Regions from separate parts of the Idiomarina abyssalis genome, predicted to be linked through region 1. Evidence: predicted binding sites of a transcription regulator. Region 1 holds the regulator's gene; the other holds the start of a gene.
What was found. Region 1 encodes FliA, which starts transcription of late flagellar genes. Its sites were predicted from a motif close to CTAAAGNTNNNNNNNNNNNNGCCGATA; they were not measured.

Region 1 (15,394 bases):
TGCCAACCTGATGGGCGCCGGTGCTGCAGCGGATGTGTTTTTCTTTGCCAATAAGATTCCTAATTTCTTACGCCGACTTTTTGCCGAGGGTGCGTTCGCGCAGGCGTTTGTACCGGTTCTGACCGAATATAAGCAGGGTAAAGAGTTGCCGGAACAGCAACTATTGATAGCTCGGGTATCCGGCACTTTAGGTACTATTGTTACTGTAGTGACAATTTTCGGCGTGGTGGCTTCCCCTGTTGTCGCTGCGCTTTTTGGTATGGGGTGGTTTTTAGATTGGTGGAACGACGGGCCGCAAGGGGACAAATTTGTACTGGCCAGTGACCTACTTCGTATTACATTTCCTTACTTGTGGTTTATTAGTTTTACCGCCATGGCAGGAGCCATACTCAATACTCTGGGGAAGTTTGCGGTAGCGGCTTTCACCCCGGTGTTTCTGAATGTCGCCATTATTGCGGCGGCTATCTGGCTGGCGCCGCAATTAGAGCAGCCGGAATACGGACTGGCCTGGGGCGTATTTTTTGGTGGGTTAATTCAGCTTTTATTTCAACTGCCGTTTCTTAAAAAAGCCGGGTTGCTGGTTAAGCCCCAGTGGGGCTGGAAAGACCCGGGCGTGACTAAAATCCGCAAACTGATGTTGCCGGCTATCTTTGGTGTATCGGTTAGCCAAATTAATTTGCTGCTGGATACCCTCATTGCCAGCTTTTTAATGACGGGGTCAATTAGCTGGCTTTATTACTCGGATCGGTTGCTGGAATTCCCGCTTGGGCTATTTGGTATTGCCATAGCAACGGTTATTCTGCCGGCGCTTTCTTCACGCCATGTAGACCAGTCAAAAGAAAACTTCAGCTCCACGCTCGACTGGGGCATTCGTATGGTGCTGTTGTTGGGTGTACCGGCCATGGCGGGGCTTTTTGTATTAGCAGAGCCCATGCTTATGGTGTTGTTCATGCACGGCGCCTTCAGTCCGGACGATGCGCGTATGGCGTCGTACAGTCTTATGGCCTATTCCACCGGCTTACTGAGCTTTATGCTGGTAAAGGTTCTGGCGACGGGCTTCTACTCCCGACAGGACACTAAGCGACCGGTCAAGTACGGTATTATTGCTATGGTGGCAAACATGGTGTTTAACATTGCTTTGGCCATTCCTTTTAGTTATGTCGGATTAGCCCTGGCAACGGCAGCCTCTGCGGCTATTAACGCGGGGTTATTGGGCGTTACTTTATGGCGTGAAGGCGTGCTGAAAAAGCAACCGGGAACCGGACGCTTTATAGTCCAGGTGCTGTTCGCCACCACGGCGATGATAGCGGGTGTGCTCTGGTTAAGTCCGGATATTGCTACCTGGCGGACCAGTTCTTTAGTTGAACGCCCCTGGCTTTTGGCGCAGGTGATTGGGTTCGGCGCGCTGATTTATATTGCTGTGCTTGTAATAACCGGTATGAGGCCACGACATTTCCGTGCGCGTGAGTACTGATTATCGCTTCAGTATCAGTTATAATCGCGTCTTTTCCGGAAAACATTAAGATTGTGCGGGCATGGAACTGATTCGCGGTACTCATAACCTAAGAGCTGAGCATAACGGCTGTGTGTTGACCATCGGTAATTTTGATGGTGTTCACCTGGGCCATCAGGCGGTATTGAGTCAGGTCCGTGAAAAAGCGCAGCAGCTGGGCGTCCCTTCAGCGGTAATGACCTTTGAGCCGCAACCGCAAGAGCTTTTTCAACCTGAAAAAGCCCCTGCACGGCTAACCAATTGGCGTGAAAAGTATCTCGCTCTACAGGCTCAAAATGTCGACCGACATATTGTCATTGAATTTAATAAGAAGTTTGCCAGTCAGCCAGCTCGTGAGTTTATTGAGCAGACTTTGGTTGGCAAGCTGGGTGTTAAGTTTCTGGTGGTAGGCGACGATTTTCGTTTTGGCTATAAACGTGAAGGCGACTTTGAGTTGCTGCAAAATGCCGGTAAAGAGCTGGGTTTTGAAGTGGTGGACACCCGCAGTTATCGCCAGCAGCAACAGCGCGTAAGCAGTACTGCCATACGCCAGGCATTAGAGCAAGGCGACTTTGATCTGGCGGAACAAATGCTGGGCCGGCCTTATCAAATGTGCGGGAAAGTCGTACACGGGCGAAAGAATGGTCGAACTATTGGTTTTCCTACCGCTAACGTTCCGCTAAAGCGCTTAAAAAGCCCCCTACACGGGGTGTTCGCGGTAACCGCTCAACTTGGTAAGGGCGGAAAAACCTATTCCGGTGTCGCTAACTTAGGAACCCGGCCAACATTAAATGGCGACGAAGTGCAGCTGGAGGTGCATTTGTTTGAGTTTTCAGGCAATCTGTACGGTCAGCAGATGACGGTCACGCCAGTGGCCAAATTGCGTAACGAGCAAAGGTTTGCGTCGTTACAGCACTTACAAGAACAAATTGAAAAAGATGCCGCCCGCGCACGTGATGCATTAGCGTGCCGGAGTCAGTAACTATGCGGAAATGGAAACAGTGACCCATGAGTGATTACAAACACACCTTAAACTTGCCAGACACAGCGTTCCCTATGCGCGGTAACCTGGCTCAGCGCGAGCCAAAAATGCTGGAGCAGTGGTATGAGGCTGACCTGTACGGTCAAATTCGTCAAGCTAAAGCGGGCAAGCCTAAATTTATTCTGCACGACGGCCCTCCGTATGCGAACGGGCAAATTCACATTGGTCACGCCGTAAATAAAATTTTAAAAGACGTTATTGTTAAGGCAAAAACCTTAAGCGGCTTTGATGCGCCTTATGTACCGGGCTGGGACTGCCATGGTCTGCCCATTGAGTTGCAGGTAGAAAAAAAGCACGGTAAGCCGGGTAAAAAATTAAACCTGGCAGAATTTCGTGAAAAATGTCGCGAATATGCCATGACCCAAATTGATCAGCAACGCACAGACTTTAAACGTCTGGGTGTGTTAGGTGACTGGGATAACCCTTACCTGACCATGAACTTTAAGCAGGAAGCGGACAGTGTTAGGGCTTTGGCAAAAATCATTGATAATGGTCATTTGCACCAGGGCTTTAAGCCGGTTCACTGGTGTACAGACTGTGGTTCAGCGCTGGCTGAAGCGGAAGTGGAATATCAGGACAAAAACTCACCGGCTATTGATGTGCGTTTACCGGTTGCCGCAACGGCGGAAACCGTCGAGCGTTTCAGCACGCCGGAAGGGCATGTGGGTGAAGGCGATGTCAGCATGGTTATCTGGACCACGACTCCGTGGACCATTCCTGCTAACCGCGCTGTTACTCTGGCAGAAGGGCTTGAGTATACGCTAGTGCAAATTGAAGCCGGCGATGACCAGCCTGCAGAGCGAGTAATTCTTGCCGATGATTTGGTTAAAGACTGCATGGAACGCTGGAACATTACCCACTACCACAAGCTGGGTTTCTGCAAAGGTAAAGACTTAGAAGGTCTGCAGCTACAGCATCCGTTGTTTGAATTGCAGGTGCCGGTAATACTGGGCGACCACGTAACCACTGAAAGTGGTACCGGTTGTGTGCATACAGCACCAGGGCATGGTGTCGATGACTTTCTGGTAGGGCAACGTTACGGTATTGAAGTTTATAACCCGGTTGGTGATAACGGTGTGTACAAAGACGATACGCCATTGTTTGCCGGACAACACGTATTTAAAGCAAACGAGCCTATTGTCGACAAGCTCCGTGAGGTCGGTAACTTGATGCATGCAGAAAGCTACCGTCACTCATACCCGCATTGCTGGCGCCACAAAACGCCAATTATTTTCCGTGCAACGCCGCAATGGTTTATCAGCATGGACAAGAAAGGTTTGCGTGCCGGTGCGTTAGATCAAATCAAAAAAGTGGGCTGGTTCCCTGAGTGGGGACAAAGCCGCATTGAATCTATGGTAGAAGGGCGCCCGGACTGGTGTATTTCACGTCAACGCACCTGGGGTAACCCCATTGCTATTTTCGTCAATCGCGAGACCGATGAGCTTCATCCAAACACGCTGGAGCTGATGGAAAAGGTCGCTCAGCTTATTGAAAAAGACGGTGTTCAGGCGTGGTTTGATTTAGAGCCGGAAACGTTGCTGGGCGATGAAGCTGACAAATACCGCAAAGTAACCGACACGTTAGATGTCTGGTTTGACTCTGGTGTTACGCATCACTGCGTATTGCGTGAGTTTGATGGCCTGCGCTGGCCCGCTGACTTATATTTAGAAGGTTCGGATCAACACAGGGGCTGGTTCCAGAGCTCGCTGGTCACTGGTGTGGCTATGTATAACGAAGCGCCGTATCACCAGGTTCTGACTCACGGCTTTACTGTGGATGCACAGGGCCGCAAGATGTCGAAGTCTATCGGGAACGTAGTTGCTCCGCAGGACGTGATGAATAAATTGGGTGGCGATATTCTGCGCTTATGGGTTGCATCAGCAGATTATTCCGGCGAAATGACGGTTTCTGATGAAATCCTTAAACGCTCTGCGGATGCGTATCGTCGCATTCGTAATACGTCGCGCTTTTTATTAGCGAACTTAACCGGTTTTGACCCTAAAACGGACTTAGTTGCCAGAGAAGATATGGTTGAACTGGACCGCTGGATTGTGGGTCGGGCCGCGGACTTGCAGAAAGAACTGCTGGAAGCCTACGACAACTATCAGTTCCATAGCGTTGTGCAGAAGCTTATGCATTTTTGCTCAATTGAACTGGGTAGTTTCTATCTGGACATCATTAAAGACCGTCAGTACACCGCAAAGTCGGAAGGACTGGCTCGTCGTTCTTGCCAGACAGCGCTGTATCATATTGCTGAGGCACTGGTGCGCTGGATGGCGCCAATTTGTAGCTTTACTGCTCAGGAAATTTGGGACTTGCTGCCGAACGAGCGCAGTCAGTATGTCTTTACCGAAAACTGGTATCAGGGCTTTGATAAATTTGCCGGTGTGAAAGACGATGAAAACGCCTTCTGGATGCAGTTGCTGGAAATTCGTGACGTGGTTAATCAGGCACTGGAGCAGTCACGCCGTAACGATGTTATTGGTGGTTCATTGCAGGCCGAAGTGACCTTGTATGCTGATGATAAGCTGGCGACCTCTCTGAACCGTTTAGGTGAAGAACTGCGTTTTGCACTGCTGACATCAGAAGCGCAAGTGGCTTCTATTAATGATGCACCTGCCGACGCAGTTAAAGCTGAAAAGATGGCGTTGGCGGTTAGTGTGACGAAATCTGAACACAAGAAGTGCGAGCGTTGCTGGCATCATCGCAAAGAGGTTGGCACATTAGAGAGCCATGCCGATTTATGCCAGCGTTGTGTAACCAATATTGAAGGTGAAGGTGAGGAGCGTCGTTTTGCCTGATTTTGCTAACCAGACTAACCGTGCAACCGGGCTACGTTTTTTGTGGCTAACCTTGTTGCTGGTGGTTGTTGATCAAATTACGAAGATTTGGGTTGCAGGTGAATTTGAGCTTTACGAAAGCCGGGTTGTTATTGAAGGCTTATTTAACTTCACCTACGTGCACAACTATGGTGCCGCATTTAGCTTTTTAAGTGACGGTGGTGGTTGGCAGCGTTGGTTCTTCACCGTTATCGCTATTGCTATTAGTGCTGTTTTGCTTATCTGGATGCGTCGTAACCCGGTAGGCTTGTGGCGCCAGAACCTGGCCTTTTCGCTGATTCTGGCAGGGGCTATTGGTAATGTAGCTGACCGTTTAATGTACGGCTATGTCATCGACTTTTTTGATGTGCACTATCAGGGGTGGCATTGGCCGGCCTTTAACGTAGCGGACATGGCTATTACTATTGGTGCTGCACTCATGTTGCTGGAAGCTTTTTTTGATAACCGTCGGGATAAAGCCGAAGACGGTCACAAGCAGTAAGGAGTTTCGTTTGAGTCGTTTACCTATTGAGCACGGACGTGAAGTGGTTATGCACTTCACCATTAAACTTGCCGATGGTTCGGTTGCGGACAGCACCAAAATGTCTGGCAAGCCAGCGAAGTTTCGTATGGGCGATGGCAGCCTGACGGAAAACTTTGAAGCTTGTCTGGTAGGCCTGCGTGAAGGCGCCGAGCGTGAATTCACATTAGAGCCCAAAGACGCTTTTGGCGAACCCAACCCGGACAACTACTACTATGTCGACTCGGCAAAGTTTAGCGACGAAACAAAACCGGAAGTTGGCGCTATTTTGGCGTTTACTCAACCTGATGGTACCGATTTACCGGGAATTGTTCGTAAAATTGAAGGTCCAACAGTGACCATCGATTTTAATCATCCGTTAGCCGGACAAACGGTGATTTTTGAAGTAGAAATTATCAGCGTTGAGCCGTGACTGGTTAAACAAGCGGGCTGAGCGCAGGAGGAAATGATGCAGATTTTGTTGGCGAACCCACGTGGATTTTGTGCCGGAGTTGATCGCGCTATTACTATTGTCGAGCGGGCCCTGGAAATATTCGAGCCGCCGATTTATGTGCGTCACGAAGTGGTTCACAACAAGTATGTCGTCAGCAAGCTGCGCGATGCCGGTGCGGTATTTGTGGAAGAGTTGCACGAAGTGCCGGACGACCAAATCGTTATTTTTAGCGCCCATGGCGTTTCTCAGGCGGTCAGACAAGAAGCCAAAGATCGCGGTTTGAGGGTGTTTGATGCCACTTGTCCATTGGTAACCAAGGTTCATATGGAAGTGACGCGTGCCAGTCGAAAGGGACATGAATGTGTACTCATTGGCCATGCGGGACACCCGGAAGTTGAAGGCACCATGGGTCAGTATAAGAACGCCGATGGTGGTATCTACTTAGTTGAGTCGCCTGAAGACGTGAATAAACTGGAAGTGAAAGACTCGAAAAACCTCCATTATATGAGTCAGACAACCTTGTCGGTTGATGACACCGCCGATGTTATTGAGGCTTTGCGTCAGAAGTTTCCTGACATTAATGGTCCACGTAAGGACGACATCTGCTACGCCACCCAAAACAGGCAGGATGCGGTGCGTGAATTAGCCAGTGATGCCGATGTTATGTTAGTTGTGGGCGCACGCAATAGCTCAAACTCAAACCGCTTACGCGAGCTTTCAGAGAAAATGGGAACTCCGGCTTATCTAATTGATGATGCCAGTTGCATCGACCAAGCCTGGTTAGAAGGTCACGATAAAGTTGCGGTAACCGCTGGCGCTTCTGCACCAGAAGTGTTGGTGAAAGAGGTTATTGCTAAACTGCAGGAATGGGGTGGTAAGACCGCCATTGAACTCAGTGGCCGTGAGGAAAATATCACTTTCTCAATTCCCCCAGAGCTAAGGCCGCACCCGGCAGCTTAGCGCTAATATCTAGCGCACGAGCGATGCGTTTTAACGCGTCGCGCCTTCTCACTTTTTCACACGCAAGCAATTGGGAAGTCTTTGCAAAGCTGATATTCAAGTTATTGCTAATTTTATCGAGACAGCCAGACTTTCAATAAATACCTATTTTTTTCTCCCCAGGTTATTTCAACACCCATAGAAGCGTTGTTTTCGTCTATTGAATTAACATCTGAATGGATAATAAAACCGTTCGAAATGACTTCAGGTGATGGGGAAGAGCCATTTATCCAGTCAATATGGGTGTCTTGTATATAGCGGTTCAAAACTTCGACGGCCCGGGCTTTGCGCTTTGCTTTTTCAATAGCGCCTAACCCAATCTGGAGCAGCTGCTGACTACTGACAGCCCAAATAGCGACTATTGCAGAAGCAACCAAGGTTTCGGTCAGGGAAAAACCTTTACTTTTGTGCTGACTCATAATGCTCTTTCTGTCGGTTAAAATCGGCTTCTAACTGACCAGAAAGTACTTGCCACTGATGCTCTTGCTGAGCTTCCAGCATTTGCGCGTAGAAAAACAGGGCGGCGACGCTTGCGGAGCTTAGACTAATGAGTGTTACTAAGGTGAGTATTAACGCGAATCCTTTCGCTTGCATTGTGAACATCCTTCTCTGTGGTTAAAAGCAAAGGGCTAAGAAAATATCGTTATGCTTCGTTTAAACGGTTGCTCTTGCACGCCGTTTTTAGTGACCCGTGAAATAATCAGTGTAATAAACAGCTTTGAGGCGCGGTCAGACACTGACGGAACACTGGTTTCAACCATTAACTCCTGAACCTTAAATTGTGTTTTGTCGGTCAGTGACTGCCAACCATACCCTGAACAGTCCAGTGTCATAGGGTTATGCTGTAACTGGGAGTTCCTGACCCGAAAGCCAACCGACCCGCCGCTTTGGGTAGGGAAAATAAAGCAATTGCTTTGTGGATTTTGCACACTGCTCGCGATTGTCTGATTCAGGCTTTCAAAGAACTGATAAGAAACGGCTTGCCCACCCAGAATAAATTGTGCACTCGACACCGCACGAAACTGAGCGCCCTTTTGCCACTGCATTATTTGCTGAGTGGTGATCACAATAATAGAACCAAGTGCAGCAGCAATGAGTACTTCAACCAAGCTATAGCCATTACTTTTACTAACTAGCATAAGGAGATTCCGGGCAATGACGAGCCAAGGCTAACGCAAGAGCGAATGCGACCTTTGCTGCTTATAATTACTTTTATCATTCTGTCACCGCTTACAATCCGGACATGCCCAGGTACAGCCGCACCGGAGTTACCGTAGAACTTGAGTGGACTTGCTGCGCTGTACGTCGATTCTGTCATTGCTTTAAAAACACTGGAGCGAGCGTCAAGAGGTACCAATTCAGCAACTATTGAGCGCTGTTCCTTCTGTGCCTTTGCTTTTACTTGATGCAAATACAACAACCAGCGATTACTGGCCTGTTGCAACAGCAAGGTCTCCATTTGTTGACTCAATAACGGCATTGATAACGCACCTAGACCTGCGCTAATTGTCAGTGCAATAAGCATTTCAACGAGGGAATAACCACGCACGGTAATAACCTTTTTGTTAAAGAGCAGAGAGTGTAGCTGCGAGAAGATAAATATCTGTAGGCCAAAACGTATCAACGAGTCAGAAAATATTTAAAAGCTGGCTCGATTCTTGAATGAAACACCGCAGGTTCAACTTTTTGACGCAACAGGAAGACGTATGGCGGGCGGTGCCGAAAAGTTAGTAGATTTAAGAAATTTCACGCAGAACAACGCGCATCTGATTAAAGGATTCGGGACGCCTGTGGCCATTATGGCCATTCTGGCGATGGTAGTTCTGCCAATTCCGGCCATGGTGCTGGATATTCTGTTCTCGTTTTCAATTACCTTGTCGCTGGTAGTTATGCTGGTGGCGGTTTATACCCAACGTCCGCTAGATTTCGCTGCGTTTCCGACGGTATTGCTTATTGCTACGGTCTTACGGTTAAGCCTTAACGTTGCCTCAACCCGTATTGTTTTGCTGGAAGGTCATAACGGCCCCGGCGCGGCGGGCTCAGTGATTGAAGCCTTCGGTAGCGTGGTCATAGGCGGTAACTACACCGTTGGTCTGGTGGTGTTTGCCATTCTGGTTATTATTAACTTTGTGGTTATCACCAAAGGTGCCGGCCGTATTTCAGAAGTTACTGCCCGTTTTACCCTTGATGCCATGCCGGGTAAACAGATGGCTATTGATGCCGACCTGAACGCCGGTTTAATCAATCAGGAAGAAGCCAAAGCCCGACGCAGTGACGTAACCCGTGAGGCCGATTTCTACGGCTCTATGGACGGTGCCAGTAAGTTCGTAAAAGGGGATGCCATAGCCGGTATCCTTATTCTCTTTATTAACATTATCGGCGGCCTGCTCATTGGTATGATCCAGTACGGCCTGACCTTTAATGAGGCCGTGGAAGTTTATACCCTGTTAACCATTGGTGACGGCCTGGTCGCGCAAATCCCCTCTTTATTACTGTCGGTTGCGACCGCCATTATCATTACTCGCGAAAATGACAGTAAAGACATGGGTGATGCCGTTGTCCTGCAACTGCTTGATAACCCCAAGGTTCTGGTCATTACCAGTGCGGTACTCTTTGCTATGGGTGTTATCCCCGGTATGCCACATCTGGCGTTCTTGAGTATGTCAGCGGTACTAGCCGGTGCAGCGTACTTTAAGCTTAAAAAGTCAAAAGTCGAAGAAGGCGAGCTGGTAGAGAAAGAACAGGAGCAGCAAGTCCAGCAGGCGCAGCAAAAAGAGCTTAGCTGGGACGATGTGCGCCATGTAGACACTATTGGTCTGGAAGTTGGCTATCGTTTAATTCCTTTGGTCGATAAGCAGCAGGGCGGCGAGCTCCTGTCACGCATAAAAGGCGTGCGTAAGAAGCAGTCACAGGAATTTGGTTTCCTGGTGCCAGCTGTTCATATCAGAGACAACCTGGATTTAGGCCCTAACAGTTACCGAATTACCCTAATGGGTGTGACTATGGGCGAAGCTGAAATTCGCCATGACTGGGAAATGGCGATTAACCCGGGTCAGGTTTTCGGCGAATTGGAAGGCGAAAAAACAACTGACCCTGCCTTTGGCCTGGATGCGGTCTGGATCCGTCCGGAACAACGAGAGCATGCGCAGACCCTGGGTTATACCGTGGTGGATGCGGCAACTGTGGTTGCAACACATTTAAGTCAAATAGTGACAAACCATGCGTCACAGCTACTGGGTCATGAAGAAGCACAAGAATTACTGGATCGTTTAGGTCGCACTCATCCTAAGCTGGTTGAAGGCCTGATTCCGGATCTGCTGTCATTGGGCAATTTTGTGAAAGTACTGCAAAACCTATTGGATGAAGGTATTGCGATTCGTGACATGCGCACCATTGTACAAACCCTGGTTGAGTATGCGGGGCGTAGTCAGGACCCAGAAGTATTAACGGCTGCGGTCAGAATCTCACTACGCCGTTTAATTGTTCAGGACATTGCTGAAGGGGCGGCTGAACTGCCTGTCATAACTTTGGCACCAGAGTTGGAACAGATGTTGCATCAGTCATTGCAAATGGCTGGTAATGACGGAAATCAGCAAGGCGCCGGAATCGAACCAGGTTTGGCCGAACGCCTGCAACAGTCATTACGCGAAGTGCATCAGCAGCAGGAAATGAATGGTGAACCTTCAGTACTGCTGACCTCTGGACTTCTGAGGTCAACCATGGCGCGATTTGCGCGTCACGCTACCGATGGTATGCGAGTGTTGTCCTATCAGGAAGTACCGGATGATAAACAAATTCGCATTGTCAGCTCAATTGGTGGACAACAAAACGGTGGTGAACAAACCGCCACACAAGAGTAACGGGAGTCGCTTGTGAAGATTAAACGCTTTTTTGCCGAAGATATGCGCCGTGGTTTGCAACAGGTTAAAGAAACCTTAGGTCCGGATGCTATTATCCTGTCCAATAAGAAAGTGAATGGTGGTATTGAGCTGGTTGCAGCCATTGACCCCGATGCGCAACAGGCACAGCCAATGGCTGAGCAGGCACCGAATGAGCCGGCCGCATCAAAGACACCGGAAGTACCGGCTGAATCTTTGCAGGAACTGTTACAGCGTCAGGCGCAGGCTGAACAGCCTGCGCAACGCACTGCTGAGCAAGAGGTTGCTGAGCCGGCCACACAACGGCCAGAGCCGAAACCAGAACCACAAGGCTTCGCGGATTCTCAGCTAAGCGACGATATTTTTCCTGAACAAGTAAACGCACCAGCAGCGGACGACTCCCAGGCCATTGCTGAACTGCGCTCTCAGGTAAACGGTATTCGTCAATTACTGGAGCATCAGTTAAGTGGCTTGATGAAGCAGGAAATGGATCGCGAAGAACCAACCCGTGCGATGCTGATGAATCGCTTGATGTCTATGGGCTTAAGTGAACGAGTTGCGGACCAGATTGCCTGTTTTATTCCCGAAGGTGGCTCAGACGATGAAGCCTGGGAACAGACCCTGCATTTATTAGAAGGTCAGTTGAATACCACGTCCGACGATATTTTGACACGCGGCGGTGCGGTTGCTTTAGTCGGCCCTACAGGCGTGGGTAAAACCACCACTATTGCGAAGCTGGCTGCTCGTTACGCTCAGCGCCATGGTGCGGATAAAGTGGCATTAATTACCACGGATACCTTCCGTATTGGTGCCAGTGAACAATTACAAACCTATGGTCGTATAATAGGGTGTCCGGTAAAAGTTGCTAAAAATGCGCAAGAGCTGGCAGATGCGTTACTTTCACTGCGCCAGAAGAGTTTAATTTTAATTGATACTGCAGGCATGGGCCAACGCGACAAGCGTTTGAGCGAGCAGTTAAACCAGCTTATCCAGAATTCAAGACTGCGTATTCGTCCATATCTGGTGCTTTCAGCGACATCACAGAATCAAGTATTGATGGATGCCGTTAAGCAGTTTAAAACTTTGCCTTTATCCGGTTGCATTTTTACCAAGCTGGACGAATGCTTAAGTTTAGGTGAGAGTATTAGCGTAGCTATTGAGCATGGCTTACCAGTAGGCTATTTAACCAATGGTCAGCAGGTTCCTGAAGACATTCGGGTTGCCGATGCGAACTTTATGGTAGCGGAAGCCGAGCGTTTGCTTGATAAAAGCATTTGTTCCTCAGTGTCAGACGTGCCAAAATCGTATTGGAATGCGGCGTTTTCTCGCTGAATGAGCCGAAGTAATATGAAGCTGTTGTCAATTTAGTCAGAAAAGAGATACGCCCGATGGATCAAGCAAGCGGTCTGCGAAGAATGAAACAATCAAAAGTAAAAGTTATTGCGGTAACCGGTGGTAAAGGTGGCGTGGGTAAAACCAATGTGTCGCTGAATATGGCTATTGCAATGGCAAAGCAGGGCAAACGAGTATTGGTGCTGGACGCCGACTTAGGCCTGGCTAACGTCGATGTGATGTTGGGTCTTCGTGTTGAGCGTAATCTCTCTCATGTGTTAAGCGGCCAGTGTGAACTGGAAGATATTCTGATAGAAGGCCCTGCGGGAATAAAAATTGTTCCGGCAACGTCTGGTACACGTTCGATGGTGGATCTCAGTGAATCTGAGCATGCCGGTTTAATTAGAGCGTTTAGCCAGTTACAGGGTAATTATGACGTGCTGATTGTGGATACCGCAGCTGGCATAGGTAACACCGTTGTCAGTTTTGCCCGAGCCTCACAGGACGTGTTAGTCGTAGTTTGCGATGAACCAACATCGATTACCGATGCTTATGCTCTTATTAAAGTATTGAGCCGTGAGCAGGGGCTTTTCAAATTCAAGGTAGTTGCCAATATGGTGCGCAATATGCGTGACGGGCAAGTACTGTTCAATAAGCTCACTAAGGTTACCGACCGGTTTTTAGATGTTGCTTTGGAGCTGGCAGCAATTATTCCTTTCGATGAAAACTTGCGTTTAGCCGTGCGGAAACAGCAATCTTTTGTCATGGCTTACCCTAAATCGCCGGCGTCATTAGCGATAAAAGCGCTGGCTAAGAAGGCGCTGGACTGGCCGGTTCCGGCTCAAGCCGGAGGACATTTAGAATTTTTCCTTGAACAATTGATAACTTCTGCCGATAACGAGAGTAAGCGGGATGTTGCCAATGAATAAAGCTGCCGTTTATGCCGCCACTGCTGACAACCGGAATGCCATTATTGAGCAGCATACCGGACTGGTTAAGCGTATTGCCCACCACATGATGGCGAGACTACCCGCCAGCGTGCAAGTGGATGATTTAATACAGGCAGGCATGATTGGCTTACTAGAAGCTGCGCGTAACTTTGATAACAGCAAAGGTGCCAGTTTCGAAACTTTTGCCGGCATTCGCATTCGTGGTGCGATGCTGGACGAAATTCGTCGCGGCGATTGGGCCCCTCGCTCAGTACACCGTAACCACAGACGTGTGCTGGAAGCCATTCGCCAGGTTGAAAACGAGACCGGGCGGGACGCAAAAGATACGGAAGTAGCCGCAAAACTGAATATGGGTATGGATGAATACCACCATATTTTACGGGATGTGAGTTCAGGACGAATTGTCGGAATTGAAGATCTTGGCGTGTCGGAAGATGCGTTAATGCCAGAGCAGGTAACAGGTTCAGCTTATGAGCCACAACGAGATGTTGAGAACGCTGCGTTTCATAAAGCATTGGTTTCGACAATTTCATCGTTACCAGAACGTGAAGCCTTGGTGCTTTCGTTGTATTATGACGAAGAATTGAATTTAAAAGAGATAGGTGAAGTGCTGAGCGTGAGTGAATCACGTGTCAGTCAGATTCACAGTCAGGCAATGTTGCGACTGAAGTCGCGAATGCAAAATTGGGTTGAATAAACTTTGGTGGTAATCGAGAGCCTCAGTGGAGGGTGCTTTGGATAAAAATATGAAAATTCTTGTTGTGGATGACTTTTCTACAATGAGACGAATCATTAAGAATTTACTTCGTGATCTTGGCTTTACCAATATTCAGGAAGCTGATGACGGTAATACGGCTTTACCCATGTTGCAGAACGGTGATTTCGACTTTGTCGTAACCGATTGGAACATGCCCGGTATGCAGGGAATTGACTTGCTGCGTGAAATTCGCAAGGACGATAACCTGGCGCATTTACCGGTATTGATGGTAACGGCCGAAGCTAAGCGTGAGCAAATCATCATGGCCGCACAAGCGGGGGTTAATGGTTACATCGTGAAACCATTTACAGCCGTAACGTTGAAAGAAAAGCTCGACAAGATTTTCGAACGTATTAGCTAAAGGGCGAATGACTATGTCTGATAACGCCCATGATATTTCTCTGGAGCAAGCCAAGGAACTCGTAGCCTTGCTTGAAGACGGGAAGCAGCAGCAGGCAAATCAATTACTGGAAGACGTTTACAACCGTCGTAACGACAAGTTGTTTACTTCTGTCGGCCAGTTAACACGCGACCTCCACGAAGCACTTCAGGATTTTCAGGTAGACCCTCGCATTGTGCAAATGACACAAGATGATCTTCCTGATGCGCAAAACCGTTTGTTGTATGTCATTGAGAAAACCGAAGACGCAGCCAATAGAACAATGGATGCGGTAGAGGCTTGCCTGCCTTTAGCAGATGAGATGCATCAGCGTGTAGAGAAGGTCATGCCGGCCTGGAACAGGCTGATGAGTAACGATATTGAGTTAAATGAATTCAAGTCTTTATGCCATCAGGTCGATGACGTACTTAAGCGCTGTGGTGAAAACATGCCACAAGTGCATGGGTTGATGACTGAAGTATTGATGGCTCAGGACTTTCAGGATATTACCGGGCAAGTTATTCGCCGGGTTATTCAGTTAGTTGAAGACGTTGAAAAGAACTTAATTGAGCTACTCAAAATATTCGGTAAAGAAGAAGAGCGCCGTAAGGCAGCAACCTCAACGCCTGATAAGAAAAATGCAGGTGTTGCGGAAGGCCCTATTATAGATGCTGATCAACGCGATGACGTGGTTGGCGGACAAGACGAAGTGGACGATTTGCTGTCCAGTTTAGGTTTCTAGGAGCATCAGTCGCATGAGCTTTGATATGGA
Region 2 (15,394 bases), 1.0 Mb from region 1:
AATGATCGTTAGTTACCCACATTAAATTCGTTTCTGTGTCGGTAATAGTTCCGTCTTGGTTATCTACTAAAGAGGGTTGGCAGTCCAGCTCACTAATTTTTGAGGTAGAGGCGCACGCCGAAACAAAAAGAGATACAAGGGTTACAATTAAAATTTTAAACTTCATTTTTTTCCTTTAACAGTTTCGTTTATATTAAAAACTTACCGGCCATATGGACGATTAGATTCATCGACACCTATAGCTACTTAGCTATAAATGTAAAATCTCTAATATCACCTTTACTATTGGCTCGTAACAAATAGTCAGAATGCAAACTGCCGGTATTTTCATAAAACCGAATTCTGTAACCACCGTTCCGATCACTGGAAACTCTATACTTGCTACTTACTTTTTTCTCAATGAGCTGCTTATCTATTTTGCCTTCTACTATTTTTCCCGACCCTATAATATAAGTAAGCTTATTTTCGGATAAATCATCGAAAGTAAGGATAGCGAATCTGTTATTGGTTGAAGTCGATTCGAGAGATTCTGAGTTTAGGTTGAACTTAGCCAATTGCTCTTCAATTGCTTTTTTTGCTTTTGAATTGCCGTCAGAGTAGTAAAAGCCATTGGTTTTAACTAAAGATTCGAACTCAGCTTCTGGATTTTGAAAGATAGAGGCACAGCCTGACACCCCCACAATGGCTAAAGTCATTAGCCCCCACTTATTAAACATCAGTCACCTATTTTTGTTGTAATAACCCCATTAAGATTACTACATTAGTTTACCTGATTTGCCGGCTCAAAACCGGTGGAAATTCATTTTTTTATCCTATATGACATGATCTTGATAACCCTCTTCGTTATTATTTTAAGGTCACCTAAAAGATTTTATCCAACTGCTCGCGATAGCGATCAAAAGCCTCAAACTGCGGCATATGACCAATACCTTCCAGTTCATAAAGGTAGCCGTCCGGAATTTGCTCTACCACAATTTCACCGAGTTTATCGTAGCGACCCAGTTCGTAATTAACGCCCTCTTTCTTCCAGCCTCGACCGGGGCCTGTAGTATCACGCGTTCCCAGAATCAAATGTGTCGGCACCACCAACTGGTCAAACTCATTAGACACATTGCCGGTAAAAATCATGTCGTAGGTTAGCGCATTATTCCAGGCTACCTGATTCCAGTCATCTCCATTTATCCAACCTACGTGAATTTCAATAAGCTCTTCATAATCTTCTGACCATTTACCGTCATAGTAGTTTTTGCGCTGGTAGGCGCGGATCTGGTCAATGGTTTTACCCTTCTCATTCTCGTAAAAGAACGCTGGGTCTTTGTATTCCACATAGCGCAGATAATCTTCCAAGCCAACCGGGTTAACTAACACCAGTTTCTCAACACTACTGGAATGGTTCAGCGCATAGCGAGTAGCCAGCATTCCGCCCATGGAATGACCCATAACAATCACTTGTTCAATACCCTCAGACTTTAATAACGCCTTAGTGTTATTAGCCAGGGCTTCGAAAGAAAACTGATAATGTGCCGGTTTGGACGACTTACCAAAACCAATTTGGTCAGGCATAAGCACCCCGTAACCTTTTTCATGAAGGTAATTAGCGGTTTCTTCCCAATAGTCGGCGGCAAAGTTTTTGCCATGTAACAGCAACACGGTTGACTGCCCCTTTTCGGCGGGCAAATGCATGTAGGCCATTTCCAGGCTCTGTCGTTGGCTATCAAACTCAAAGGTCTGAACGTCAAATGGGTACGAATAACCACTTAAGCGAGCATCGTATTCGGGGGCTTTGTCGTCTGCAAAAACAGGTGCTGTCAGCCCGAGTAGAAAAGCGGTAAACAACGTACACATCCAGCTACGCATAGGGACTCCTTGAAAGCTAGTTCGACATCATTATTACAGCTGCACGCCTATTACCCAAGGTATTGCGGCCCCAACAGAGTAATAGGTTCTTTGCAGGCTCTACGCGTTCGAAGGAATAGTCGGAACGGCAATTTCGTACATTACACAGGACGCTCGTGCTTTCATGAGAGCATTTCTTCTCTCTTCAAACGTCTTTGCCCCGTCACTTGCGACCTCAATCTGATCAGTCACACCGCGGATGATATCGTTTCTGGTTTGTGCGATTGCAGAGCCGCTTAATCCTGACTCCTTCAAAGCCTGACCTGCAAAGTTTGTAGCGCCAGCCCAACCGCCTAAACCAGCAACCCAGGCCGCATTTGCGCTAGGACTCGCCGCAGCTAATGCAGGCACTGCTACTGAACCAGCTAATAATCCACTCATTGAAAGCCAGTACGCCATTCTTGCCTGATTCGCAGATTTTTGTTCGTAGCCTGATAAACGGGGAAGACAAAAATTCAGAACTTCGGCGAGCTTTGCCTCGATCAATTCCTGATTTTCTTGATCGAGTTGTTTCGTCGACTTACTACTGTCAGTAATTTTCTTCACAGAAAATGTCTTCGCTGCGCTTGCATCGACACTAAGATCAGTTGGTGCACTCGTACATCCAGCAACAACTGTTGATAAAACAGCCAATACGATCAGTTTCATATTGCCCTCTATATTGTTGCTCTATCGAGCTCCAATGTTGCCATATTGAGATTAGTTATAGACCTATTATTCAATTAACACAATAAACACTAAAACTATAACTTTAGTCTTTAGCGTGTAGAGTGACAGTGAGCATATTGCTATGGAAGTGAGCGTTAGCGCAGAGTAATTAACAAGGAGTCTGGCGGTAGAATTGACACAATAACCGGTAGACCTCCGGCATATGCTCTTTCATCGTTTCCGGGTCTTCAAAAAAAGTCTCGCTGCAGACGGCAAAAAATTCAGCCGGGCTGGTTAACGAGTAACCGTCTAGTGGTAACGGTCTGTGATGAACTGAGTCACTCTGCAGCCTTTCCCAGGCCGCTGAAAAAATATCGTGCCATTCTCCGGGCTTCATATCGGGATGCATGGGTGGCGCGCCATTGGCACCATCGCGCAACATATCAAGCTTGTGCGCAAATTCGTGTATGACAACGTTCGCGGCCTTTCCGTGACGAGAATGAGGGCCTGTATGACACACCGACTGCCATGAAAGAATCAGCGGGCCTTGCAACCAGGCCTCGCCGCTTAGCCCCGGACTATGAGTGTGAACAACACCGTCGTCACTACGGTAAGGACGATTAGGTACAAAGTCGCCTTCATAAAGAATAATGCTATAGATGTGATCGTACCAATCTAACCCAAGGTGCAAAACAGGTACGCAGGCCATAGTTGCTATTTTAAGACACATAGCGTCGTTGAATTGGAAGCCGCCGCCTGAAGCAAAGTTTTTACGAACCAAAAAGCGAAGAGTCATATCCCGCAGTGCATCACGCTCAGCACCTTTGTATCGCGCCACAACGGGCCAGTCAGCAACTGCGGATTCCCACTCGCTTTCTGTGAAGCCCATTTTTTTAATGCGCCGGTTTTCAAACCACGTACGCAGTCTTTTAAACATCGGTTGTTACGGCCATACTTCTTTCCATGTACGCACTATAAAAGCACTGAGGTTAATCCTCAACGCCGCTATCAGACTCTTCAGATTCGGCAGCCAGTTCCAGCATTTTTTCACGAAAGTTATCCAGACCTTTCATAACCAGCTCATAGGTTTTATCGACATCGCTTTCAACATCACCTTCATACACCTGAAAGCTGGTAAGAATATCCTTAGCGCCTTTAAAGCCCGTTTCGATACCACCACGAATAATTTCCATAAACTTGTTCAGGGTTTCTTCTTCAGACTCGCCTGCATTGATTTCTTTATAGCGACTGTAAAAGTTGGTAGCAAAAGAAACAATACGATCCGCCGTTGCTTTGGGAGAAGTATCCGTGCCGGACTCATAGGTTTTCTTCACCGCATTTTTGCCCATTACCGGCTCTAGCTCAGCATTAATGCCTTCCAGTGCGGTTTTATACAGCAAGCTGAGGGCATCATTATTGCTGCTAAGCGATACTCTCTCATGGGCACGTAAAATGGCTTCGTTTTGTGCCTGCCTGGAATTTGGAGCGACCTCTTTCGTATTGCGATTATCATCCGCTTTTACGCTATTGGCGTTTTGCTTACCAACGCCCGCTACAGAAGTGCCATTGCCTGAGATAATTGACATGATGTTGTTCCTGATAAGTCGACTATAACTTGATTTTAGTATAGCCCGTAACTGGTTATCGGCAGGTAGTGGTTAAGATTTAGACTTTTATTAAAACGGCGCTGTGAACCTATGGATTTTTAACCGAAAGGAAATAAAGCGAGCACAAAAAATGCCTGACAACTCAGTAAGAGTCATCAGGCACTAAATAATAAGAAATTAGGCTTTATCAAGAAAACTGAAAAAGCTCTCCTAATCAATCCACCAAGTCATTCGGCATATCACCACGCAGGCCATGCCAAATTTCAGCGGACTCATAACCGTACCGGCGAACCAGATTTACCGACTCGTTGTAGTCGCCTTCGCGCGCTACGGCAATTAGGTCGGCGTAGTAGTCGCGTGCTAACTGGCGAGCTTCTGACGATGAAAAGTAGTACTGGCCAATTCGTGCGTACAGACCTTTAAAGCCGTTTAGTACCAACACATAAATAGGGTTGCCGGAGGCCATAGCTAAGTCATGGTTTAACTGGTAATCGAACTCGGCAAAGGTCTTTTCGTTGTCTTCCAGCTCGCTGGTGGGTTCCAGCAGCTCGATAACCCGCTGTGGGTTATGACGAATAGCGGCACGAATATAAATAGCACTAATATTGGTGCGTGCAGATAACAGCTGATCCACAAGCTCCGGCATACCGTCTTCGTCCAAACGTGCCAGGGTTTCTAAAATATTCAGGCCGGAGGTTTCCCAAAAGTTGTTCACTTTGGTGGGTTTGCCGTGCTTAATGGTCAGCCAACCGTCACGTGCCAGACGCTGTAGCACTTCACGCAGAGTGGTTCGTGTAACACCAATAAGTTCAGACAGCTCACGCTCTGCGGGTAAGATAGTGCCCGGTGCAAAATGCCCGTTCCAGATAGATTTTACGATGTACTCCTCGGCAAAACCCGCCGGACTTTTAGCTTTTATTATCATATTCCCGCCTGTGTACTGACTAATAGAAGGATTCTAGCAGTCTTCTGTGAGGTCGGACAAGATAACTTCTGGCTTTATATCGACAACACCAAGCTATTTGGGTATGGTTTCTACGTTTTTACAGTTTCTTAAGGAAAATCACCATGCTATCTGTGGGTCAGTGGCCTAACAAACCTTTTGCCTGGTTATTATTGTTTTTAGGATGTTCGGGACTGTTAGCGGCAGCGTTGTATTTCCAGATGGTTCTGGGTTTAGAGCCCTGCGTCAAATGCGTGTATCAGCGTATGGCAGTGGTCGGCATTGGCCTGGCTGCCATTGTTGGCCTGTTTGGTTCGGGCTTTTGGTTAACTCGCTGGGCGGCTTTAATTGGCTGGCTTTACAGCAGTTACCAGGGTTTGCTCATTGCTTACGATCACTGGGACTTACAGACTTCAAAAAACGCATTTTTTGCCGTGTGTGAAAGCGCGCCAAACTTCCCTGGCTGGGCACCGCTGCATGAATGGATGCCCGGGCTTTTTGCCGCCCCCGGCTTATGCGGTGACATTGACTGGCAATGGCTTGGCTTAGGTATGCCGGGCTGGATGACGGTGATTTTCGCAGGCTTTTTACTGATAGGTATTATTGTGGCTGTCTGTCACATTATTGCGTCGTTTAAGAAAAAAGACGGGCTGGTGCTTTACCACAAATAGTTCAAAGCGCTTTTAAGTTAAGGGCCAGGTCACTATTCTGTCTTCAAGATCGCCTTTAAACTTCGCTTCACTGACACAATGGCCGGCGACATGATAGCCGGCTTTTTTCATTGGCTCTTTGCTACCCTCATGCCTTAATGGATGCCACTCAGGCAAGGGTTGTCCTTCTGCTCTCAGCCGGTAAGCGCAGCTGGCAGGCATAAAATAGACATCTTCGAGGTTATTCGGCGTTAAAGTAACGCAGGCAGGTACGCGTTCGCTTCGGTGTGCATAGTCAGTACAACGTGCGGTGTCGGTATCTAATAACCGACAAGCAACGTCAGTGGAATACAGATTATCTTCTTCGTCTTGCAGCTGATTTAAGCAGCACTGCCCACAGCCATCGCACAAGGCTTCCCATTGTGCGTGACTCAGCGTATGCAGTGGCTGCTCATACCATTTCATCAATGCCGACAAGTCATTACCTTGGAAAACGAATGCGATCGGACAAATAGCCCACTGCCGCCACAAAGTAATGTGAACGATTCCAGCGCATTAACGCATCGTAGTTAGCGTAAGCCAGATAAACGCGGCCTTCGTTATCATCAGGAATAACAACTGAGGCGACAATATCATCACGCGATGGTAATTCAGAGCCGTCGAAACGGGTAATACCCAGATCGGCCCATTCGGCCAGTTTTTTCTTGGTATCCAGGCCTGCCAGTGACTCATCGAAGCCTTCAGGTAGTTGCACCTGACGTCCCCAGGTTACGTCGTCTTTCCAGCCAACAGAGCTTAAGTAATTAGCCGCTGAAGCAAAAACGTCCGGGAAGCTGCCCCAAATGTCTTTTTTGCCGTCACCGTCGTAGTCCACTGCGTAACTCATAAAAGAACTGGGCATAAATTGAGTTTGCCCCATAGCACCAGCCCATGACCCCTTCATCTGTTCGGGCGCAATATGGCCTTCTTCAATAATGGTCAAAGCTTCCCAGAGCTGCTTTTTGAAGAACTCTTCGCGACGACCATCAAAAGCCAGGGTAGTTAAAGCCGAAACCACATCAAAACCACCGGTGAATGAACCAAAGTTGGTTTCAATTCCCCACAGCGCCACAATAAAGCGTGGCTGCACACCGTACTCTTTACCGACTTTTTCCAGCAGTTCTTTATGCTCGTTGTATTTTTCCAGTGCCTTGTCAGCCTTCCACTCCGGAACCGCACGCGGCAGGTAGGTGTCGAGTGTGAGTTTAAATTCAGGCTGATTTTTATCCAGTTCGACTGCACGCTCGTAGTACTTCACCTTAGCAAAGGCTTTATCTAAAGTATCTTGCTTGTAGCCACTTTCAATAGCTTCAGCTTTCAGAGCTTCAACGTAAGTAGCAAACTGTTGGTCAACCTGTTCACTGCTCTCTTCTTTCGCTTTCTTATCGGTATCCTGGTAAGCAAAAGCCGGCGCACTCAGCGTAACTACAGAAGCCAGACATAACGCCAGCCCTGTGAATTTTATTGTATTTGTTAACATTGAAGTTCCTCTCGTTTCGGTGGCAACTGCAAATAGAAACCATCGTTTTGCAAATGTTCCTGTAGCTTTTCGACCGTTAAACGGGCCAACTGTTCACGCCCGGCAAGGTTTATTGTCATAACCTTTTCGGCGCGACCAAACTGTTCACACAAAACGTCAGGTACTTCTGTGAATTCATTACCGTGAGGCAAGTAAAGGTAGGTATCGGCTTTCTTTAAGCTGCGATAAACATCACACAGCATGGCAGTTCTCCTGAATAAGGGCTAAGCGCACTAATGGTTAACAAATACTATGTTAACCAATTATAGCCTGTAATTCTGCCCCAATTGCTTGCTTGCGCCAACCCATCATTAAGTCGGGTTGCGGCAAACGCTGTTGTTGCTGCGTTGAATACTGCCAGTGAAAGTTAATAACGTCGTTAATTTGCTTACGGGAGGCTACTAAGGATGCCGGCACCTGCAGTTTGTCAGCAAGTTCAGACACCACTTTTTTTATGGCTTTAAAGGTTGGCTTATAGCCTTCCATGTCGTCTAAGCGTTCAAGCGTTTTTGGCAGTTCGGACTCAGACACCTGCTCAGCTTGCTGAATGCAGCGAATAATATCCCGCCCAGAATACTTCCGGGACATAGGCGCTAAGTCCGGAATTCGGCTTAGCTCCTCGTCGCTTTTGGGCATTCTGCGAGCCAGTTCAAGTAGCACGCCGTCTTTGGCTATAAAACCCAGTGGAATGTCCCGCTCGCGCGCTTTATGCAAACGCCATGGCGTCAGAATTTTAAGTGCGCCCAGCTGGCGTGCATTTAACTGCCAGGCATTACCTACAGCTAAATACAACAAATCATCCGGCCAGCTTTGTGTGCGTTTTCGAACCTGAATTTGCGACTCCTCGTACACAATATCCAGACAGCCCTTTTCCTCACACAAAGCCTTCAAATAAGGGTACATTACCGCCAGGTAGCTGGCGTCAGCCGCAGCATAATCTAACTGCTCTTCGCTTAACGGGCGCTTCAGCCAGTTGGTGCGTGACAAGCTTTTATCTAACTCAACGCCATCAAATAAGGCATCGACCAAACGGGCGTAGCCCATAGAATCACCGAGCCCACAAAAACCTGCGGCTATTTGACTGTCGAAAATACGGTTAGGCTGACGGCCATTACTTTGCTGGAAAAACAGCTCAATATCTTCACCGCCGGCATGCAGGACTGTTTCAACGGAGTCATCTGCAATTAGCTCCCACAGTGGCTCTAAGTCGATATCGGCGAGAGGATCCACAACAGCAGTTGTGCCATTGGCATAAATTTGTAAAAGCCCCAACTGAGCATAGTAAGTGCGCTCGCGTACAAATTCAGAGTCAATGGCAAACCAGCCAGCTTCTCTAGCTTGCTGACAAAGACGTTCTAATTCCTGAGTTTCAGTAACGAGCCGGTACTGGCGTACCGACTCGGGTAGGTTCAACGGCAGAGTCAAGCGTCTTCCTCGTCGCGTAGCTCGCGGCGAAGTATCTTGCCTACGTTAGACTTCGGCAGTTCATCGCGGAACTCAACCAGTTTAGGTACTTTGTATCCGGTCATGTTCTCGCGAGAAAAATCAATCACTTCACGTTCTGTTAATGACTTGTCTTTTGCCACAATAAAGACTTTAACCACTTCACCCGAAGACTCATGTGGCACGCCAATAGCAGCCGACTCAAGAATTTTAGGGTGATCGGCTAAAACATCTTCGATTTCATTTGGATAAACGTTAAAGCCCGAAACTAAAATCATGTCTTTTTTACGGTCTACAATTTTGAAGTAACCACGCTCGTCAGCGGTTGCCATGTCACCCGTTGCAAACCAGCCGTCTTTAATCGATTCAGCAGTAGCATCAGGACGGTTAAGATACCCGACCATAACTTGCGGGCCTTTTACTTCCAGTTCGCCGGGTTCACCTAAAGGCACTTCTTCGCGGGTTTCAGGATCAACAATACGAACATCGGTGCTGGGTACCGGTAAGCCAATGCTGCCAGTATAATGTTCAATGTCATACGGGTTAACGGTAACAACAGGCGCACACTCGGTTAAGCCATAACCTTCAAGCAAACGAGACTTAGTGACACGTTCCCATTCTTCGGCAACCGCTTTCTGAACTGCCATACCGCCACCCAACGCAACTTTTAGGTTAGAAAAGTTAACGTCTTTAAAGCCTTTGGTGTTCAACAGACCATTGAACAAGGTGTTAACACCGGAGATCATTGAGAAAGGATACTTGTTCAGCTCTTTCACAAAGTTCGGCATATCGCGCGGGTTAGTAATAAGTACATTTTTACCGCCATGCTTAATAAAGGTCAGGCAGTTCGCTGTTAACGCAAAGATATGATAAAGCGGTAGCGCAGTAATAATCGTTTCTTCGCCGTCACTCATAATAGGAGTGATACACGCAGACACTTGCTCCAGGTTAGCCACCATATTTCGGTGAGATAACATGGCACCTTTTGCTACACCGGTTGTTCCGCCAGTGTACTGAAGAAACGCAATGTCATCACCGGTAACCTCAGGGCGCTGGTACTCGGCTATTGCGCCTTTCGCCATAGCCTGATTCAAGCTAACGGTTTCTTTCACATTATGAGAAGGCACCATGCGCTTTATGTACTTAACAACAAAGTTGACCAAGAAGCGCTTATGCACAGGTAACTGATCACCAATTTGTGTGGTGATAACGAAATCAAGCGGAGCTTCGTCTTTTATTTTGTCGTAGGTGTGAGCAAAGTTTTCTAAAATAACCAGCGCTTTCGCCTGAGAGTCGACCAGCTGATGCTTTAGCTCGCGCGGAGTGTACAGTGGGTTGACGTTAACAACTGTCATCCCGGCACGTAAAATACCGAACAAGGCCACCGGATACTGAAGCAGGTTTGGCATCATGACCGCAACTGCATCGCCTTTTTTCAGCCCTTTACTTTGCAGGTAGGCCGCAAATTCGCGAGACTTCAAACCCAGCTCTTTAAAGCTCATTTCTGAGTCCATATTGACGAACGCCGTTTTCTCGCCGTACTTTTCTATGGACTGTTCCAGTATATCAACTAATGACGCAAAATGATCCGGATCAATGGTTTCCGGTACGCCTGCTGGGTAATTTTTCAGCCAAATTTTATCCATAAAAGGCTCCGCCTCTCACTATTTATCATTATTTTCAGTGGCGCAATCATCGCATATCCGACCAGTTAATCCTAGTCGTTAACAACCGCTAAACGTGCGATTTGAGCAATTCAGCTATTTTTTCAGGTTGTTCCATATGCACGTGATGCCCACCTTCCAGCGTTACACAACTGAGCTTTGAGACTTTATGTTGCCACTTTTCTAACGCGCTTTCTAACTTGTCATAGCCTTTACTGCCACGCACTACGACAACCGGCATAGTCAACTCTTGCAGAAGGTCATCGACAGCTGCACTGGGCAATCTATAGGGCGACGTTGCTTTCACTCTGGCATCTGCCCGCCAATGCCAGCGGCCATCTGAACGAAGTTCAGAACCGCGCTCTACAATTAGCTTAACCAAGTCGGACGAGAAGTCTGCCTGTGCAGCACGAGCATCCACTGCAGAGTCAAAATTACTGTGGCTGCGCCAACGTGGCGTCTTTAATTTTTTCCGGCTTACAAAGCCCTGCTGTAACTGTTCTCTGGCATTGGTTCCGTCAGAGACCAGCAAGCCAAAAGCTTCGACTAGGATTAAACTTTTTATCCGCTCGGGGCACAAAGCCGCCACAACATTACTGACAAAGCCACCCATGGAATGACCTAACAAGATTAACTGCTGCCAGCCTTGCTGCTCAATCAACTGCCATAAGTCATAAGCATAGTCGATAAAATGATAGTAGTTACCCGTAGGTCTGTGGTCACTGTGACCATGCCCGGGCCAGTCAAGTGCTAACAGACCACCGCGATCAGCTGACCAATTTGCGGCCAAAGGTAAAAAGCTGTGGCTATTGTCTAACCAACCGTGAGTTGCGACCACACGAATATCGTTTGGGTCACCCCAGCAAAGGCCTCTTACCGTGCCCCAGTCGAGTTCATAACTGACTGGGGTGGCTTGATCTAATGCAATGCGGTAATCCATTATTTGGTGGATTAATTGCGGTCTTTAGCAGGTGTACCAGAGTTGTCCTGAACGCGAACACGCACCGGAACAGGGTAACGGTATGGGTAATAAGGTGAATAGAAGTTGTGACGGAACCAAAGCGGTGAGTAATCAACTTCTACGTGGCTTTTTTTGCGCTCAGGCTGCCAAAGGTAATAGCCTGTTGCTTCAATAACCGGATAGGTATAAACGTACTCGCCAATTTTGCCTTGTTGCGTTTGGCCAATGGTACCAACAAAGCTCATTGAACGCCCTTGCTTATAAACATCGGGATCAATGAAGTCATTTACCACGGCTAAAAAACGACCCTGGCTATTATCGCTGACCTCAGGACGACCCCAACGCTGCAGTGGAAAACTGACAATTTCCAGAACAGTATGGTCTTCGGCGTTGCGAACATCGGCAATAACTCCCCCCCAACGGGCAGGTTCACCGGCAACTTTCTCGCCCTGGTGTTTAGCGACTTTATAGCCAACTAAAGCCTCTTCGTTTTCACTGGCAATTTCATCAGGGACTGAGGAGCAGCCCACCAACACCAATGCCATTAATGATGCATAAATAATTTTCATAACAGACCTCACTCAGGCGTAAACATCAACACCAAACATTGACGTGATTTGTTCTCTTTTCTCACTTAACGCGATATTTTGATACGCATTGAGTGCTTTCTGAGAACGCTGTGGTGGTTCATCGTAAAACGTATTCAATGACTCCCACCGTTCCGCACGCCGCTGACTTTGCCGCACATCAGGGACAACTTGCCGGGACTCAGCAATTTCCGCCCGGTTGTTCCCCTGGCGTTGCTGATCCTCTGGCGCAGGCCTTTGCGGTGCCTGCTGCTGATTGTTTAGCGGCTGAACCGCTTGCGGATTAATTCGCACGTCAACGATGACTCATCTGTTACTAAGACTAGTTTTATTATGGCGAGTTCAGTGCCATTCGGCAAGTTACCGACCCGGCAATTTTTTCCAGGTTACTTCATTACGTACATAAAGCGGTTCCAGATGCTCCGCACTTACGGCTGAAACCTCACCTTTCACAGCGACTGTAAGCATATCCTCTGCCAGTGGCAGCCGACAATCGTTGCTGTATTTTAATTTTTTATTCGGATCCAGCACGTCAGAATAGTTATCCCAACCAGTACCCGCCGTATAGAACCCTTGCAAATCATGCTCTGAAAATAAGTCCGCAGATGGCACGGCAACAGCCGGTTCTGTTATAGCTTCCGCAACACCATTCTTGCTGCGATAAAGGGCGTAATAAATTTCGCCCATGCGTGCATCAATGCAGGCAACAACGGCTTCTGCACCATGCTTGCGTATAGCCTGCTGCGCCAGCGCCTGCAAACTACTGACTGGAAACACCGGCAGTTCGGAGCTAAAAGCCAGCCCCTGCGCCATCGACACGCCAATACGTACTCCGGTAAAACTTCCCGGGCCAACACCGACAACCAGCCCGTCCAGCTGATTCAATTTTGCTTCTGCCTTCTGCAGTACTTTTTCAACAAAAGGCAGTAACCGCTGAGAATGCTCTCTTGGGCTTTCAATGGCTTCACTGAAAAAGGTGTTTTGCCACTGCAAAGCCACGGAGCAATTTTCAGTCGAGGTATCAACTGCTAGTAAGTTCTTCATTTTTGATTTCATCTTTCTCTGCAACCTGCGCTAAAAATTCCAGCGCCTGATTTAAGTCGCGGGTTCGTGACATAGCCGGAAGGCTGGATAAAAACTGCTTGCCGTATTGACGCGTTACCAGACGACTGTCGCAAACAATTAATACGCCGGAGTCGTCTTTGTCGCGAATTAAGCGCCCTGCCCCCTGCTTTAAAGCAATGATGGCCTGTGGTAATTGTATCGTGCTAAAAGCATCAACGCCACGTAGCCGTGCGTCTTCAACACGGGCATTCAACAATGGATCATCGGGTGATGCAAACGGGAGTTTATCAATAATAACGCAGCGTAGCGCCTCACCACGTACATCGACCCCTTCCCAAAAAGAAGAGGTCCCCAGCAGAACGGCATTGCCCTTTTTCGTGAAGGTTTCCAATAATTCTGTTTTGCCCGACTCGCCCTGAACCAGAATATCCCGGTCCAGCCGGTCCCTTAATATTGCTGCCATTTGTTGCAGCATTCGGTGGCTGGTAAACAACAAAAATGTGCCGCCTCGGTTTACCTGAACGCACTGCTCAGCAATTTCTGTCAGCATTTGATGCCGGTTTGGATCATTGGCCTCGGGCAAATAACGTGGCAGACACAATTTAGCCTGGCTGGCGAAGTCAAATGGACTTTCCAGCAACAGCGTATCGGCCTCTTCTATACCCAGACGCTTGGTAAAGTAGTCAAACTGGCCGTTAACAGCCAGCGTTGCGGAGGTAAACACCCAGCTCATTTTGTTGCGTTTGATATAACCACCAAAGGTTTTAGCAACGCTTAACGGTGTCTGGTGCAAACTGACATGCCTCGGCGTGGTTTCGAACCAGAAGCTGTAACCCGTGCGATCCACATCCATTAACTGACGCCAGATGTAGAGATGCTGCTCGGCACGTTCATGCAAGTTATCCAGGTCTTTATTACGGCCTATGGCGGTTTTCATAACCTCGGTCAGCAAAGTCAGACGTTCCTGCACACGCTCTGCAACTTCCGCCACCTCCGGCTTTTTACGCCAGTCACGCCAATTGCCGCGCATAGGGTCTCGTGGAAACAGTAATCGCCAGTCTTTCAGAGTCTGCAATAACGTACGAGCCATAGCGCTGCCCTGAGACAAGTCCTTAAGCTCAGTCATACACAAACGTTGAAGCTCTTCACACAATTCGGATAATTGTCGACTGGAAACTGTTTCGCCAAAGTACTGGCTGGCGATATCCGGAATTTGATGCGCCTCATCAAACACCACAGTATCAACACTGGGAATCAGCTCGCCAAAGCCCGTGTCCTTTAGCGCCATATCGGCAAAGAAAAGGTGATGATTCACCACCACAATGTCGGCTTCCATGGCTTCTTTGCGGGCTTTGACTAAGTGGCAGTCTTCATACACCGGGCAGTCTCGGCCCAGGCAGTTGTCCTGAGTACTGGTAACCTGAGGCAAAACCGGGGCGTCTTCCGGCAGAGCGTTCAACTCCCCCATGTCGCCGCTGCGTGTCGATGTCGACCAACGCTTAACGGTAATTAACTGACTCTGAATGTCTTTATTGAATTGGCCGGCTTGCTGAACCGCCTGTTCCATGCGGTGCAGGCACAAATAATTTGAACGACCTTTAAGTAAGGCGACAACTTTTTCAGGCGCCAGCACTTTTCTTAGCGTGGGTAAGTCACGGTGGAACAATTGTTCCTGGAGGTTTTTAGTTCCGGTGGAAATAATGGCCTTACCTTTACCCAGCAGAACTGGAGCAAGATACGCAAAAGTTTTCCCGGTACCGGTTTCGGCCTCAACAACAAGTTGGCCTTTTTTCTTAACGGTGGCAGCTATGGCTTCTGCCATCTGCTGCTGAGCGGCCCGCGGCTGGAAGTTTGTAATTGCCTGCGCCAGTTCGCCTGTTGGCTTAAATACTGATAGAACTGTTGCCATAACCCTAACCGCTAAAAAAATAGACGCGTATTATGACATAGATGTTTGCTCAGGCGTAGGTGTCTATATGTCCTGAAGATGAGGTTTCATCGTCATCTGCAAGCTCTTCAACTTCCGTTTGAGCAGATGGCTGGCCTTGCTGCTGGTGTTGCTCATTTTCCTGTCTTTGCTTGTCGCTGTTAACAGTCGAACCTTCTTCTTCATTGACGGCGCGAAGCTCTTGTATTTTTTCAACCTGGTTGATTTTCATCTGCTCACGGGCGTGGTCCACAGGCACACGAGTGTCTTTGGGGATCAGCGGAACCATTGCATCAAAGTTAGCCATTGCTTTTGTCTTACGCCTCTTCAGAAGGTTTGTTATTTATTTGACTATACAACCACTGGTTAAATAATAACCTGATATCGACTGAATAACCAATAAGTTTACTCTTGCATTACATTTCTCAAGTGTTATAGTGCTATA

Region 2: a site for FliA is predicted at 4,187-4,213, ahead of K5X84_RS08575 (DUF5610 domain-containing protein). Genes of this name have one in related genera too.

What each region holds. Positions count from the first base shown of each region.
Region 1 covers NZ_CP081832.1:742,160-757,553, forward strand. Annotated here, with positions in the region: gene murJ (murein biosynthesis integral membrane protein MurJ) at 1-1,474, shown strand, start outside; gene ribF (bifunctional riboflavin kinase/FAD synthetase) at 1,536-2,474, shown strand; gene ileS (isoleucine--tRNA ligase) at 2,501-5,335, shown strand; gene lspA (signal peptidase II) at 5,328-5,855, shown strand; gene fkpB (FKBP-type peptidyl-prolyl cis-trans isomerase) at 5,905-6,306, shown strand; gene ispH (4-hydroxy-3-methylbut-2-enyl diphosphate reductase) at 6,343-7,287, shown strand; gene K5X84_RS03500 (PulJ/GspJ family protein) at 7,401-7,745, opposite strand; gene K5X84_RS03505 (hypothetical protein) at 7,726-7,920, opposite strand; gene K5X84_RS03510 (PulJ/GspJ family protein) at 7,956-8,465, opposite strand; gene K5X84_RS03515 (prepilin-type N-terminal cleavage/methylation domain-containing protein) at 8,459-8,875, opposite strand; gene flhA (flagellar biosynthesis protein FlhA) at 9,033-11,186, shown strand; gene flhF (flagellar biosynthesis GTPase FlhF) at 11,199-12,536, shown strand; gene K5X84_RS03530 (MinD/ParA family protein) at 12,593-13,465, shown strand; gene K5X84_RS03535 (RNA polymerase sigma factor FliA) at 13,458-14,183, shown strand; gene cheY (chemotaxis response regulator CheY) at 14,221-14,604, shown strand; gene K5X84_RS03545 (protein phosphatase CheZ) at 14,618-15,364, shown strand; gene K5X84_RS03550 (chemotaxis protein CheA) at 15,378-15,394, shown strand, end outside.
Region 2 covers NZ_CP081832.1:1,782,763-1,798,156, forward strand. Annotated here, with positions in the region: gene K5X84_RS08550 (Lcl C-terminal domain-containing protein) at 1-166, opposite strand, end outside; gene K5X84_RS08555 (hypothetical protein) at 243-695, opposite strand; gene K5X84_RS08560 (alpha/beta hydrolase) at 862-1,857, opposite strand; gene K5X84_RS08565 (hypothetical protein) at 1,957-2,544, opposite strand; gene K5X84_RS08570 (M90 family metallopeptidase) at 2,714-3,481, opposite strand; gene K5X84_RS08575 (DUF5610 domain-containing protein) at 3,534-4,130, opposite strand; gene fadR (fatty acid metabolism transcriptional regulator FadR) at 4,366-5,076, opposite strand; gene dsbB (disulfide bond formation protein DsbB) at 5,220-5,765, shown strand; gene K5X84_RS08590 (YcgN family cysteine cluster protein) at 5,778-6,221, opposite strand; gene K5X84_RS08595 (lytic murein transglycosylase) at 6,226-7,263, opposite strand; gene K5X84_RS08600 (YcgL domain-containing protein) at 7,257-7,505, opposite strand; gene rnd (ribonuclease D) at 7,558-8,727, opposite strand; gene fadD (long-chain-fatty-acid--CoA ligase FadD) at 8,724-10,391, opposite strand; gene K5X84_RS08615 (alpha/beta fold hydrolase) at 10,480-11,349, opposite strand; gene K5X84_RS08620 (Slp family lipoprotein) at 11,361-11,939, opposite strand; gene K5X84_RS08625 (hypothetical protein) at 11,952-12,251, opposite strand; gene tsaB (tRNA (adenosine(37)-N6)-threonylcarbamoyltransferase complex dimerization subunit type 1 TsaB) at 12,318-13,001, opposite strand; gene K5X84_RS08635 (DNA repair helicase YoaA) at 12,979-14,931, opposite strand; gene K5X84_RS08640 (hypothetical protein) at 14,981-15,256, opposite strand.